3 regions of the Bacillus sp. H1a genome follow, and region 1 is predicted to be linked to each of the others. Evidence: riboswitches for the same ligand, from Rfam matches in the RefSeq annotation. Region 1 holds a riboswitch; each other region holds the start of a gene.
The links. A riboswitch is a leader RNA that binds a small molecule or an ion and turns the genes downstream of it on or off. The one in region 1 is predicted to bind thiamine pyrophosphate.

Region 1 (4,856 bases):
CGGGAATTTAATAGAAATTGCGAAGGAACATGAGGTTGAAATTGTAACGTTTGTAATGGGAATTGTAGTGGCGAGTACGCTCCACATTATAGCGGATAAAGTGAATACGCGCCGAAAGAAAATGATGAGAAAAAAGAAGAAACGCAGAAGATAAAGGACACTTGCAAATTGCAAGTGTCCTTTTTTAATTAAACGTTTGTTTAAAATTAAGCTTTCAGCACTTTAATACCTTTTACGATGTTCCAAATGAAGTAGTATAAGCTAATGATTCCGCAAATACATAAGACAATGATTGCTCCGATTCCAAGTGTTACATCAGGTTGTTCAGATCCAATACCCATAATTCCTAGAATAATTAAACCGATAAATGTAGCGATACTTGGAATTATGTGTGTCCATAGAGCTCGTTTCGCATGTGGCTTTGTTTCAGAATCGCCTACAATCCAAACGATAATAGGGAATAAGATAGGCGCAAATAGTACACTAAAGTATGATAAAGCTGCTAGTATTTTGTTTCCGTTCATATATATCACCTCATAAATAATGTCCGTTGTTATATTTTTATTATGCAGGAAATTTGTCTAGCTTCCTATCGATGAACCTTACAAGAACGTGACGTTTTTGTAAGATTTTCACGCGAGATAATAAAATTTTCAAAAAAATCTTTTTTAATGGAAAATGATATGTTAAAGTAGAAATGAAACTTAGTGAAAACGTTTTCTTAAACGTTTTTTATTTTTAGGTTAAAAGGTATGATGACCTGATAGTCTATTGATAAGGTTATATTTTATTTAAAAGGGGATTATTGAGGGGGAGAGAACAATGAACACATGGACACAAGTTTATGACCCATTCGGTAACATTTGGATTTCCGCAGCGGTCGCACTTATTCCAATTATCTTTTTTTTCTTAGCTTTAGCAGTTTTACGCATGAAGGGGTATGTGGCAGGATTTATTACAGTTGTATTAACAATTTTGGTGGCGTTATTTGCGTATAAAATGCCGTTCACAAAGGCAATGACAGCAACCGGGTATGGTTTCTTATACGGATTATGGCCAATTGCTTGGATTATCATTATGTCGGTATTTTTATATAAAATTTCTGTGAAAACAGGTCAATTTGATATCATTCGTGCATCTGTATTATCAATTACAAATGACCATCGATTACTCGTTATTTTAATCGGATTTTCATTTGGAGCATTTTTAGAAGGGGCAGCAGGATTTGGTGCACCAGTAGCGATCACGGCAGCGCTTCTTGCAGGTCTTGGATTAAATCCTTTATATGCAGCAGGTCTTTGTTTAATCGCAAATACTGCACCAGTAGCGTTCGGAGCAATGGGGATTCCGATTACAGTTGCTGGACAAGTAACAGGCATTGATCCGCATAAAATCGGACAAATGGCTGGACATCAATTACCGTTCTTATCTTTATTTGTTCCATTCTTTATCGTATTTTTAATGGACGGTTTTAAAGGAGTAAGACAAACGTGGCCTGCTTTATTTGTAGCGGGTAGTTCATTTGCAATTACACAGTTTATTACAGCGACGTTTTTAGGGCCAGAACTTCCTGATATTACGTCAGCACTTGTAAGTTTAGTAAGTTTATCGCTATTCTTAAAAGTTTGGCAGCCGAAAGAAATTTATCAGTCTAAAGAAGCGAATAGCGAAGTAGCAGCAACGACGGTGACATCTATGCCGAAACTAACAGTAGGAAAAGTAGTAAAAGCATGGTCTCCGTTCATTATTTTAACTGTGATGGTAGTCATTTGGAGCCAAAGTTTCTTTAAAGCATTATTCGCTCCAGGCGGCGCTTTAGAAAGTCTTGTATTTAAGTTTGAAATTCCAGGCTTGCACAATTTAGTAATGAAAGCAGAGCCTATTGTAAATAAACCAACACCTTATGAAGCAATCTTGAAATTAGATATTTTATCAGCGACTGGAACAGCGATTTTAATTGCGTGTATCATTTCTATCTTTATTTTGAAAATGAGTGCAAAAGATGCAGTAGCAACATTTAAAGAAACATTAAACGAACTGAAAATGCCAATTCTATCTATTGGATTCGTATTAGGATTCGCATTTATCGCAAACTATTCTGGTTTATCTTCTACATTAGCGTTAGCGCTAGCAGGAACTGGCGGACTATTCCCGTTCTTCTCACCATTCCTAGGCTGGATTGGCGTATTCTTAACAGGATCAGATACGTCAGCGAACGCACTGTTCTCGAATTTACAAGCAATTACAGCGCAGCAAGTTGGCGTATCTGAAGTGCTTCTCGTTGCAGCAAATACAACAGGTGGTGTAACAGGTAAAATGATTTCTCCGCAATCGATTGCGATTGCTTGTGCGGCAGTTGGTCTTGCTGGAAAAGAATCAGATCTGTTCCGTTTCACGGTGAAACATAGTTTATTCTTCGTTATTATTGTTGGGATTATGACGTATGTGCAGGCTTATTATTTGACTTGGATGATTCCGTAAACAATAAAAGAATTAACCTTTGCATTTTTCAGATTATCGTGTATGATGGGAAAGTATTGAAAATTAAATCAGTGATAAACTAGGGGTGCCTAACGTATGCGTAGGCTGAGAGAGAAGCGTGTGAACTTCTTAACCCTTTGGACCTGATCTGGCTCGTACCAGCGTAGGGAAGTTAACGGCTTTACATAATTATGTCTTTATGAGCCAGGTCCTTATTTTTTTATGGACCTGGCTCTTTTTATTTTGGCATACGCTGGCCATATCTCGTCCTTGTCACGAACAGGGGGGCAATAAAGGTTATGAAACAGTCTGTTTCAGCTGAGCAAATTGAATTGAAATCGAGTTTACCAGGGAGTAAAAAAGTATATGTGGATGGACCACGTGAAGGTATGAAAGTACCGATGCGCGAGATTGAACAAAGCGACACGAACGGCATCCCAAATCCGCCAATCCGTGTGTATGATACGAGTGGCCCTTATACGGATCCTGAGTATAAAGTGGAGTTGGAAAAGGGGATTCCAACGCCGCGCCACTCTTGGATCATCACGCGTGGTGATGTGGAAGCTTATGAAGGGCGCGAAATTAAACCCGAGGATGACGGTGTAAAGGTGGCTTCAAAACATACACCTGTTTTCCCGCAAATGAATCGCAGGCCGCTTAAAGCGAAGCAAGGTGCAAATGTTACGCAAATGCATTATGCACGTAATGGCATTATTACATCTGAGATGGAATATGTTGCGATTCGTGAAGGGGTAGAGCCAGAGTTTGTTCGTAAGGAAATTGCGGAAGGACGCGCAATTTTGCCAGCTAACATTAACCATCCAGAAGCAGAACCGATGATAATTGGACGTAATTTCCACGTGAAGGTAAATGCAAATATCGGAAACTCAGCTGTCTCGTCTTCCATTGCAGAAGAAGTAGAGAAGATGACATGGGCAACGCGCTGGGGTGCGGATACGATTATGGATTTATCTACAGGTAAAAATATTCATACAACACGTGAGTGGATTATTCGTAATGCTCCGGTACCAGTTGGAACAGTGCCAATTTATCAAGCGCTTGAAAAAGTAAACGGGATTGCAGAAGATTTAACGTGGGAAGTGTATCGCGATACGTTAATCGAGCAAGCGGAGCAAGGCGTTGATTACTTTACGATTCACGCTGGTGTATTACTTCGTTACATTCCAATTACTGCAAAGCGTACGACAGGTATCGTTTCCCGTGGTGGTTCTATTATGGCGCAGTGGTGTTTATTCCATCATAAAGAAAACTTCCTATATACTCATTTTGAAGAAATTTGTGAAATTATGAAGCAGTACGATGTTTCGTTCTCTCTTGGAGATGGGTTACGTCCAGGTTCCATTGCAGATGCAAACGATGAAGCACAGTTTTCAGAGCTTGAGACACTTGGTGAATTAACGAAAATTGCTTGGAAACATGATGTGCAAGTTATGATCGAAGGACCTGGGCATGTACCGATGCATTTAATTAAAGAGAATATGGAGAAAGAACTTGATATTTGCCAGGGCGCGCCGTTCTACACACTTGGGCCGTTAACGACTGATATCGCACCAGGTTATGACCATATTACATCAGCAATTGGTGCAGCGATGATCGGCTGGTTTGGAACGGCGATGCTTTGCTATGTAACACCGAAAGAACATTTAGGTTTGCCGAACAAAGATGATGTTCGTGAAGGGGTTATTACGTACAAAATTGCTGCGCATGCGGCCGATCTTGCGAAAGGGCATAAAACGGCTCATCAGCGTGATGATGCACTTTCAAAAGCACGATTTGAATTCCGTTGGCGCGATCAATTTAATTTATCTTTAGATCCTGAACGTGCGATGGAGTATCATGATGAAACGTTGCCAGCAGAAGGGGCGAAAACAGCTCATTTCTGTTCGATGTGTGGACCGAAGTTTTGCAGTATGAGAATTTCACATGATATTCGTGAATATGCGAAAGAAAATGATTTAGAAACGACAGAAGCAATTGAAAAAGGAATGAAAGAGAAGGCAGAACAATTTAAAGAAACTGGTAGTCACTTATATCAATAATACGTTACACCTCTTTACTTGATTGATCACACTGTACCTAGCTTAAATATAGAAGAAGCCCCCTTTGCTAAGACGGTAGCAAAGGGGGCTTCTATTTTCCCTTGAGCAAACGTAGCTTGTCTCAAGTTTGTACTGGTAGTATATTCAGCAAAAAATAAGAAGAACTAGACGTATAATGGGATGATGTGAATATGTGTTTTTTTAGATATAAGGCAAGTATACATAGTAGTGAAATAACTATTAGGAGAGGTTTCTAATAAATGAGGGGCATTCTATGTTTGAATGCCCCTCATTTATTATTTTTCCTTCAAAAAA
Region 2 (4,856 bases), on a different contig from region 1:
TAAAATCGCCTAATCCCTATGGATACTTTCAAAAGTGGAATATTCTCGCCTCCACGAGTTATATATTCAAACCGATACACATAAGCGAAATAATCTTGTGTTTCTTCATCTATAATTGGCTCTGACATCGCTTCACAAATATTTTGTGATCGAAGTGGTGAAAAATATATTTCTTCTTCATTCTTATTATTCATACGTACAGGCTGTTCGCAAAAAACATGTGTAATTAATGCTGGAACCCATTTAAAATATGTTTCTTTATCATGTAATACTGGTAAATTACATATTAAATCATAATGCCATTCTAAACATGGTGGATCTGTTAATTTATTCGGTTTCCAATCATGAATAACCGCATACCAACTTTGTAAAATATAGTCCAACTGTTCTTGTCTCATTGGTTCTTTTGAAACAATCCAAGGCGTATCTTCCTTTAATATATATGGATTATGCTGAATGAATAATATGTCAGAGAACATATCATACAATCTTTCATTTAAAAGTTTTAATTTGCTCGTTAATAAAAATGTTCTATAATGTATATCTACAATATCAAGCCATTCAATGGGAAAATATATATATGCTACTTTTTCATTAAAGAGGGGTTCTACTACATCATTAAATGTTAATAATTGTATTTTTTTCATACTATGAATACTTCCTCTCTTTATTAATTATCTTGATTATGAATAAAACTAAAAAAGCTCGCTAATTTTTATAAAGCCCAATCTAATTAATTTAAAACCAAGTACTTCAGAAGAAACATTTTAATCTAATTATACGAATATAACATTACATAAACCAACCTCATGAAAGATACCAATACTTTCTTATATTTCACGTATTACTTTTACCATATTAATCCCTCCTTACATCGCCTAGTATAATACAAAACGATTATATGATAAATCGTTATATTCTGTATATATAATTTACAAAATATTTACAGAAACTAAATATATTAAAAGGTATCGCCTCTTTATATAGCGATACCTTCACTATACTCTTTTTTAAAAAACACCTTTAACTTCTTCATTCACCGGCCATTTTTCTAATGTATATGCCATTTCCCAAAATGAATATTCATATTGACTACTAATAATAAAGTGTTTTCTCATACGATTACGGTCTGCCTCTGTTACTTTTTCAGCGATAGTATCTAATCGTGTGATTTGCTCTTCTACTAATGTACGGAACCAATCCGATCCATATGCAGAAATCCATTCTTGATAGATGGGTTCTTCTGGCTGACTTCCTTTTAAACGTTCACCAATTTCATAATATAACCAATAGCAAGGTAGTATAGCTGCAATAATATCTCCTAAATGCCCCTCATAAGCAGCACGATACATATGGGATGTATACGCATATGCAGTTGGTGCTGGTACAAAATTGTCTTTTTCTTCTTTCGTAATTCCTAATTTCTTAGCAAAGTTCTTATGTAATGATAACTCAGCTTCATATGTATTTTGTGCATGATGCGCCATACGAGCCGTCGTTTCTAATTCAAGGGCCTTTGCAGCACCTAATGTTTGCACTCGTGCAAAATGACTTAAATAATATGAATCTTGGAGCACATAATAACGGAAACTAGCTAAATCTAGTGTTCCTTCTCCGAGTTTTTTCACAAACGGATGATTGAAACTCGATTCCCAAATAAAATTTACTTCATTACGTAATGACTGTGAAAAAGACACTTAAATCCCTCCAATAAATAAAAGTCTACTTTTGAAACTATATAATAAGTACTTCTCCTGGTTTCTAGTGCTGTAAAATAAAAAAACTTTCTTTACAAGCGTAAAGAAAGTGAAATAGACATCAAAAACGTATTCGTTAATCATTATCCGTCTTCTCCACTTCCCTACGCTAGCATTAACCAGATCAGGTACTAAGAGTCTCAAAAATACTTTTGATCTCAGCCTATTATAGGCACCCCTAGTGGATAAATATATAGTTTTCGTATTCATCATAGCATACTTCTTGAAACTGTCAAACTTATTGGATTGTTCTATTAAAATAATAAACCAATCATTTTTTAAAAATTAAAATCCTTCGTTTTTCCTTACTTGTAAAGACGTTTCAACGATCATATCTAATAGCTTACTATAGCTAATTCCCGCTGCTTCTGCGCTTTTTGGCAACAAGCTTGATTTTGTCATTCCAGGTAACGTATTAACTTCCATTACATATGGAATTCCATCTTTTACAATCATATCAACTCTAGCGTAAACACTACATTTTAATGCTCTATAACAAGCAATTGACGCTTTATTTACAAGATCTTTAATTTCAGCTGGAAGTTCTATAACTTCTTCAACTGTACTAGCATCATCATATTTTGCATTGTAGTCAAAAAACTCAGCTGCATGTCGAATTGAAATGATAGGTAACTGTTTTCCATCAAAAATGGAACACGTAATCTCGTCACCTTTTATATACTTCTCAATTACTACTTCAGAATCCCATTCGAATACAGTTTCCAGCATAGAAATTAATTCATTTTTATTATAGACGATTTTTACTCCAACACTCGATCCGCCAGTGTTTGGTTTTACCACTAATGGAAAGCCTAACTTATCTAACTCTTCAAGCTTTAGATCCTCCATTTTCGTAAGTTCAATCCAATCTGGTGTTTCTACTCCTTCATAACGCAAAATCTTTTTCGAAATATTTTTGTCCATACATATACCGCTAGATAACATATTACTCCCGCTATAAGGGATACCTAAACTCTCAAGCGTTCCTTGAATTGTCCCATCTTCTCCGTATTTTCCGTGTAATGCTAGCAATGCAAAATCAATGTCTTTCGCTTTTTCAATTAAATCAATTTTTTCATTTAACGTAATTGGAACTATTTCATACTTACTCTTATCTAAATGTGCAATCATTTCATTCCCAGTCATAATTGATACTTGTTTTTCAGAGGATACTCCTCCCATAATAACGCCAATTCTCATCTTCTCAACTCCAAATTTCATTTTTTAATGTATCACCAATTATTTGAATACCGCTAACAATTTCCTTTTCTTTCAAACGTGAAAAGCCTAATCGGAAAGTGTTCGCTCCTCCTCCATCAGAGTAAAAAACATCTCCAGGAGAAAACGTAACTCCTTTCTCATAACATTTTTGTAAAAGTGTGCGGGCATGAATTTTTTCTTCCAATTCTATAAATAAATGAAGTCCACCATCTCCAGTCATTCTTTTAAACGGGATGTACTGATTACACGCCCCAACAGCTAACTCATATTTTTTCTTATAAACAGATCTTGCCTTTTTTAAATATTTTTCGAAATATCCTTCATGTAAATATTGAAACAGAACAGCTTGATCTAACGTTGATGTGTGAATGGTCCTTGCTCTTTTTACACTTTCTAAATAATGAATCAGTTCTTTGTCTGCAATGATCCAACCTACACGTAAACCAGGGAAAAGTACCTTTGAAAAGCTACTAATATAAATCACATTATTACCAGCCCCAGCAAAAGTTAATAATGGCGCTAAATGTGAACCTGAATAACGTAATTCTTCATTAAATCCGTCCTCTATAATAGGAATCTTATATTTTGAAAATAACCTCATCAATTCCGTTCTTTTCTCCGAACTCGTAACAATACCGGTTGGATTATGATAAGAAGGAATTAAATACGCGAAATCAAAATCCTTTTCACGCAAACTTTTTTCTAATTGATTCGTATCAATACCATCATCTCTCATATCCATCCCATGAACTTCAAGTCCATGTAAGCGAAAAAGCTTCAGTGCAGCATGGTGAGTTGGATTCTCACAAATAACACGCCCTGATTTCTTCGATAAAGAAGATAATACAATATCTAACCCTTCTGTAAATCCGTTTGTAATTAAAATATCTTTGTTCGAAATGTCTACACCTTTCATTTCCATGTAATGAAGTAGATAATTCATTAACGGTCGATAACCTTTTGCATATCCGTAGTTCAATACGATATTCCCTTCAATGGACATACGAGTAAGAAAAGCTCTTTTGAAATTTTCAACATCAAATAGCTTTTCGTCCGGGGCTATACTATTAAAAACAATCATTCCTTTTTCCCAGCGAACACCATGTTTCATTAAATCTAATTCATCCGCTAATGCGGTAACTGTATTGAGTTTATTTTTCCAATCTATTTCAACAGACGAAGTGTTACTTATATCCACCTTCGCAACAAAATTTCCTTTTCCTTTAACTGCATAAATTAGCCCTTCTTGTTCTAAATCCGCATAAGCAGCGAGTACTGTATTTCTGCTCACAGATAATAATTCACTCAGTTCTCGGGTTGATGGAATTTTCTGGTTCCCTAACAAATGCCCTTTCATAATCATCTTTTTCAAATAATCCTTCAATTGAATATAAACGGGACGATCTTTTACAACTTTAAAATCCTTAAACAATTCCTTACCCCCTGCAATTATTTTTGCATATTTATTTCATTCTCAAAAGGTCCACTACATATGTATTTTTTATTAATAGCGGTACGGTCTTACAAATCTTTACGATATAAGTTAATTACATCTTTTAAAGCAGCAGCAGCTGCTCCGCGTGGATTAGAAGCTCCACCAATTGTAGTGACTTGTCCCATTGTATCTGTAAAGAACGTAATTCCTTTTTCGGTACCATTTATATTTGCTAACGGGTGCTCTTTCTCTATATCACATGGTTGTACCTTTAAGTTTATCTTTCCATCATCATCTTTATATGCTGATGCAATTAATTTAATAGATTTATTTTGTTCCTTCACATTTTGAATTTGTTCTTTTGTAATGTCTTCTATTCCTTCGATATGTATGTCTTTAAGTGAATACTCTGTTCCCATTAAACTATTCGTCAAAAGTAATAA
Region 3 (4,856 bases), on a different contig from region 1:
CCGAACACTGCCTTGCTAGGAGCAGTTTTCGTACTAGCTTGCGATATACTTGGCCGGGTCGTAATTTATCCGTACGAGATTTCTATTGGTCTTACAGTAGGAGTAATCGGAAGCGGAATTTTCCTTTATTTATTGATGAGGAGAAACGCATATGCAGCTTAGAAAACAAAGAAATTATAAGATGATTTTGGCATTACTAGCCATTGTATCAGTTATAGTCATTGGGATATTTTTATTTATTAACTTAAATATGAACACATTAGATTATGCCTTGCCGAGAAGAGGTAAGAAATTGTTAGCGATGATCATAACAGGCGGAGCGATTGCATTTTCGTCAATGATCTTCCAAACGATTAGTAATAACCGTATTTTAACACCGAGTGTTATCGGTTTAGATTCACTTTATATGTTTATTCAAACGTTTGTTGTATTTGTATTTGGATCACAACATTTCACGATGATGAACACAAACGTAAACTTCCTTATATCAGTAAGTTTAATGGTGATTTTCTCACTATTTCTTTATAAGTTTCTGTTTAAAAGAGAAGGGAATAATATTTACTTCCTACTTTTAATCGGATTAATATTCGGTACATTCTTCCAAAGTTTATCGTCCTTTATGCAAGTGCTCATTGATCCAAATGAGTTCCAAATTGTACAAGGGAAAATGTTTGCAAGTGTAAATAATGTAAAAACAGAGCTACTAGTAACGTCTATCATTGGAATTGTATTGGTTATTGCTTATGTGTATAAAGAGCTGAAATTATTAGATGTACTATCACTCGGAAGAGATGAGGCAATTAATTTAGGAGTAGATTATGACAAAGTCGTGAAGAAGCTTTTAATTGTAATTGCAATTTTAGTATCTATTTCCACAGCGTTAGTAGGACCCATTACATTTTTAGGACTGCTTGTAGTAAACGTTGCACGTGAATGTTTGCATACATACAAACACAAATATTTAATAATAGGTTCTATCCTTATTAGTATTATCGCCTTAGTAGGAGGACAATTGATTGTTGAAAGAGTGTTTGAATTTAACACGACTTTAAGTGTCATTGTTAACTTTGTTGGTGGCGTGTACTTCATTTATCTTCTATTAAAGGAGAGCAAGTCATGGTAGAAGTAAGAAACATATCAAAGCAATATGGTAATAAAAATGTTGTTGAAGATGTCTCTATTAAAATAGCAAAAGGAAAAATCACATCTTTTATTGGTCCAAATGGAGCAGGGAAAAGTACGGTTCTTTCTATGATTAGTAGGTTATTAAAAAAAGATGCTGGTGAAATCTACATTGAAGATAAAGAAATTGGGGAATGGAAGAGCGATGAGCTTGCTAAGAAAATCTCAATTTTAAAGCAAACGAATCATATTAATTTAAGGCTTAGCATTCGAGAATTAGTTAGTTTCGGTAGATTTCCATATTCACAAGGTAATCTGACAAAGGAAGACTGGAGCCATATTGAGGAAGCTATTCGCTATATGGAACTTGAGGACATCCAGCATAAGTATTTAGACCAACTCAGTGGTGGGCAGAGGCAAAGGGCGTATATCGCAATGGTTATTGCTCAAAATACAGAATACATTTTATTGGACGAGCCACTGAATAATCTAGATATGAAACATTCTGTACAAATTATGAAAGTACTGAGACGACTTGTTGAAGAGCTTGGAAAAACGGTTGTTATCGTAATTCATGATATTAATTTTGCTTCTTGTTATTCCGATCATATCGTTGCTTTGAAAGATGGAAAAGTAATGAAAGAAGGTCCAACGAGCGAAATTATTGATAAAGCTGTTTTAAAAGATATTTATGATATGGACATCCATATAGAAGAGATATCTGGAAACAACATTTGTATTTATTTTTCATAAGAGGAAGTTATTTTTGATGGTGTAAATGTGCTATCGATTTAAATAATTTTAAAAATTTTATTGAGGTGATTGAAGTGAAGAAATTAGCGATGCTATTATTAACTTTCATGCTTGCTATTGTCGCTGTGGCATGTAGTAATGGTGCTTCTACTGACAAGAAGACCGAGGCAAGTGAAAGTAAATCAAAAGAAATTACGATTAAGCACAAATTAGGCGAAACGAAAGTTAAAACGAATCCGAAAAACGTTGTAGTATTCGACTTCGGTTCATTAGATACATTAGATAAACTAGGTGTTGACGTGGCTGGTGTGCCGCAAAAAAGTGTACCAGAATACCTTTCTAAATATAAAGATAAAAAGTATAAAAACGTTGGTGGTTTAAAAGAACCAGACTTCGAAAAAATCAATGAAATGAATCCGGAATTAATTATCATTTCTGGACGTCAAGCTGATTCATATAAAGAATTCGAAAAAATTGCTCCAACAATTTACGTAGAACAAGATACAAAAGAATACATGAAATCATTTAAAGAAAACACAGAAACATTAGCGAAAATCTTCGATAAAGAAGATAAAGCGAAAAAAGAAATTGCAGCAGTTGAAAAAGACGTGGCAGAATTAAATGAAAAAGCGAAGAAAAGCGATAAAAAAGCTTTAGTTATTTTAGCGAACGATGGTCAAGTAAGTGCATACGGCCCTCAATCTCGCTTCGGTATTATTCATGATGTGTTTGGCGTAACTCCTGTTGACCCAGAAATTAAAGCAGATACACATGGTAATAAAGTTTCATTTGAGTACATCCTTGAGAAGAACCCTGATTACTTATTTGTAATTGATAGAGGCGTAGTAACTGGCGGGAAATCTTCTGCTAAGCAAGTTGTTGAAAATGAACTGGTAAGTAAAACAAACGCTGTGAAAAACAAAAACGTAGTTTACCTTGATGCAAACTACTGGTACTTATCTGGTGGCGGACTTGAGTCTGTATCAGCAATGGTGAAAGAAGTATCAAAAGCTATAAAATAATAGTATGAAAAGAGTGATAGGATTCCCTATCACTCTTTCTGTATAAGAAAGTAAAGAACTTGTTATTTCACTAGAATGAGAGTAGACTTTGAAGTAGTTGAATAAAAAGCACATGGGAGTTTGCGGATGCAAACTGAGAGTATGACTAACCCGTCATTGACCATTTGAACCTGTTGGATAATGCCAGCGTAGGGAGAGTGTAAAAGCACATGTTCAGACACTTTGCATACGCAAAGTGTCTTTTTGTGTATCTCCCATCATTAAAGTTAGGAGATGAATAGAATGAATGTACAAGAAATTAGTAAAATAGTGGAACTGGTAAGAGAGTCTAATCCACTCGTGCATAATATTACAAATGTCGTTGTAACAAACTTTACAGCAAACGGTTTGTTAGCATTAGGAGCATCGCCTGTAATGGCATATGCAAAAGAAGAAGTAGCAGAAATGGCTAGTATTGCTGGCGCACTCGTTTTAAATATGGGTACACTTCGCCCCGAAGAGGTAGAAGCGATGTTACTTGCTGGTAAATCAGCAAATATGAATCATGTACCAGTACTATTTGATCCAGTTGGTGCAGGAGCAACTTCTTATCGAACAGAAGTTGCAAGGCATATTCCAGCTGAAATAAATTTAGCGATAATTCGCGGAAATGCAGCAGAAATAGCTAATGTTATTAATGAAAAATGGGAAATCAAAGGTGTAGACGCTGGTACTGGAAATGGTAATGTCGTAAGTATTGCAAAACAGGCAGCGGATGAATTAAATACAGTTGCTGTGATCACTGGAAAAGAGGATATCATTACAGATGGAGAGCGGGTAGTTCTTATTCGCAATGGCCATAGCATTTTAACAAAAGTTACTGGAACAGGCTGTTTATTAACTTCTGTAATAGGAGCATTTGCAGCAGTTGAAAAAGATTATGTGAAGGCAGCTGTCGCAGCAGTAACATTTTATGGAGTAGCTGCGGAACTGGCAGCAGCCAAAACGGTAGAAAAAGGACCTGGTAGCTTCCAAATTGAGTTCTTAAATCAATTAGCGAATACAACTTCAGAGGATATTGAGAAGTATGGAAAGATTGAGTTTGTACAGTAAGGAGGGGAAATAGATGTCGCGTATTACAATGGATGAAATGTCTAAATTACTACCAGTATATTTTATTATGGGTAGTAACAATTGTACGAAGGAGCCACTGCAAGTATTGAGAGAGGCACTAGAAGGCGGTATAACACTTTTTCAATTTCGTGAAAAGGGAGAAGGGGCTTTAACTGGTGAGAAACGTATTCGTTTTGCGAAAGAACTACAAACACTTTGCAAAGAGTATAATGTGCCGTTTATTGTGAATGATGACGTTGAATTAGCTCTTGAATTAGATGCAGACGGTGTACATGTTGGACAAGATGATGAAGGAATAACATCTGTTCGTGAAAAAATGGGAGATAAAATTGTTGGAGTATCTACACATACAATTGAAGAAGCACGCTGGGCGATTGAAAACGGAGCTGATTATTTAGGAGTTGGTCCTATTTTCCCAACGAGTACGAAAAAAGATACGAAAGCAGTTCAAGGAACGAAAGGGCTAAAGTATTTTAGAGAACACGAGATTACAATACCGATTGTTGGTATTGGCGGAATTACAATTGAAAATACAGCTTCTGTTATAGATGCCGGTGCGGATGGTATTTCGGTTATTTCTGCGATTAGCTTAGCTGATTCTGCGTATGAAAGTACGAAGAAATTAGCTGATGAAGTAAATAAGAGTTTGTAAGAGAAGATCATGTAGCATAAAATGCTACGTGATCTTTTGTCGTATAAAACAAAATATGCCGCTTAAACTAGTATGTATAAACATATATTGTTTCGGAGGCGAAGGTATGATTGTATTCCAGGATATTATAACTGCTTATGAGAAAATGAAGGGTATTGTACATATGACACCGCTAGATTATTCGAGCACATTTA

Region 2: it holds a riboswitch for thiamine pyrophosphate, as region 1 does, so the genes downstream of both, tenA (thiaminase II) here and thiC (phosphomethylpyrimidine synthase ThiC) in region 1, are expected to answer to the same signal.
Region 3: it holds a riboswitch for thiamine pyrophosphate, as region 1 does, so the genes downstream of both, thiM (hydroxyethylthiazole kinase) here and thiC (phosphomethylpyrimidine synthase ThiC) in region 1, are expected to answer to the same signal.

The regions. Positions count from the first base shown of each region.
Region 1 is NZ_AYMH01000019.1:23,384-28,239, forward strand. It holds gene U860_RS0108325 (metal-binding protein) at 1-154, shown strand, start outside; gene U860_RS0108330 (DUF4870 domain-containing protein) at 207-524, opposite strand; gene lldP (L-lactate permease) at 823-2,481, shown strand; TPP riboswitch at 2,553-2,668, shown strand; gene thiC (phosphomethylpyrimidine synthase ThiC) at 2,781-4,541, shown strand; gene U860_RS0108345 (cytochrome d ubiquinol oxidase subunit II) at 4,838-4,856, opposite strand, start outside.
Region 2 is NZ_AYMH01000029.1:145,145-150,000, forward strand. It holds gene U860_RS0114655 (RNaseH domain-containing protein) at 1-647, opposite strand, end outside; gene tenA (thiaminase II) at 1,011-1,697, opposite strand; TPP riboswitch at 1,842-1,947, opposite strand; gene U860_RS0114670 (D-alanine--D-alanine ligase) at 2,043-2,957, opposite strand; gene U860_RS0114675 (PLP-dependent aminotransferase family protein) at 2,962-4,410, opposite strand; gene U860_RS0114680 (homoserine dehydrogenase) at 4,500-4,856, opposite strand, start outside.
Region 3 is NZ_AYMH01000055.1:20,361-25,216, reverse strand. It holds gene U860_RS0124170 (ABC transporter permease) at 1-162, shown strand, start outside; gene U860_RS0124165 (iron chelate uptake ABC transporter family permease subunit) at 152-1,123, shown strand; gene U860_RS0124160 (ABC transporter ATP-binding protein) at 1,117-1,875, shown strand; gene U860_RS0124155 (siderophore ABC transporter substrate-binding protein) at 1,950-2,897, shown strand; TPP riboswitch at 3,000-3,109, shown strand; gene thiM (hydroxyethylthiazole kinase) at 3,180-3,989, shown strand; gene thiE (thiamine phosphate synthase) at 4,003-4,662, shown strand; gene ilvA (threonine ammonia-lyase) at 4,769-4,856, shown strand, end outside.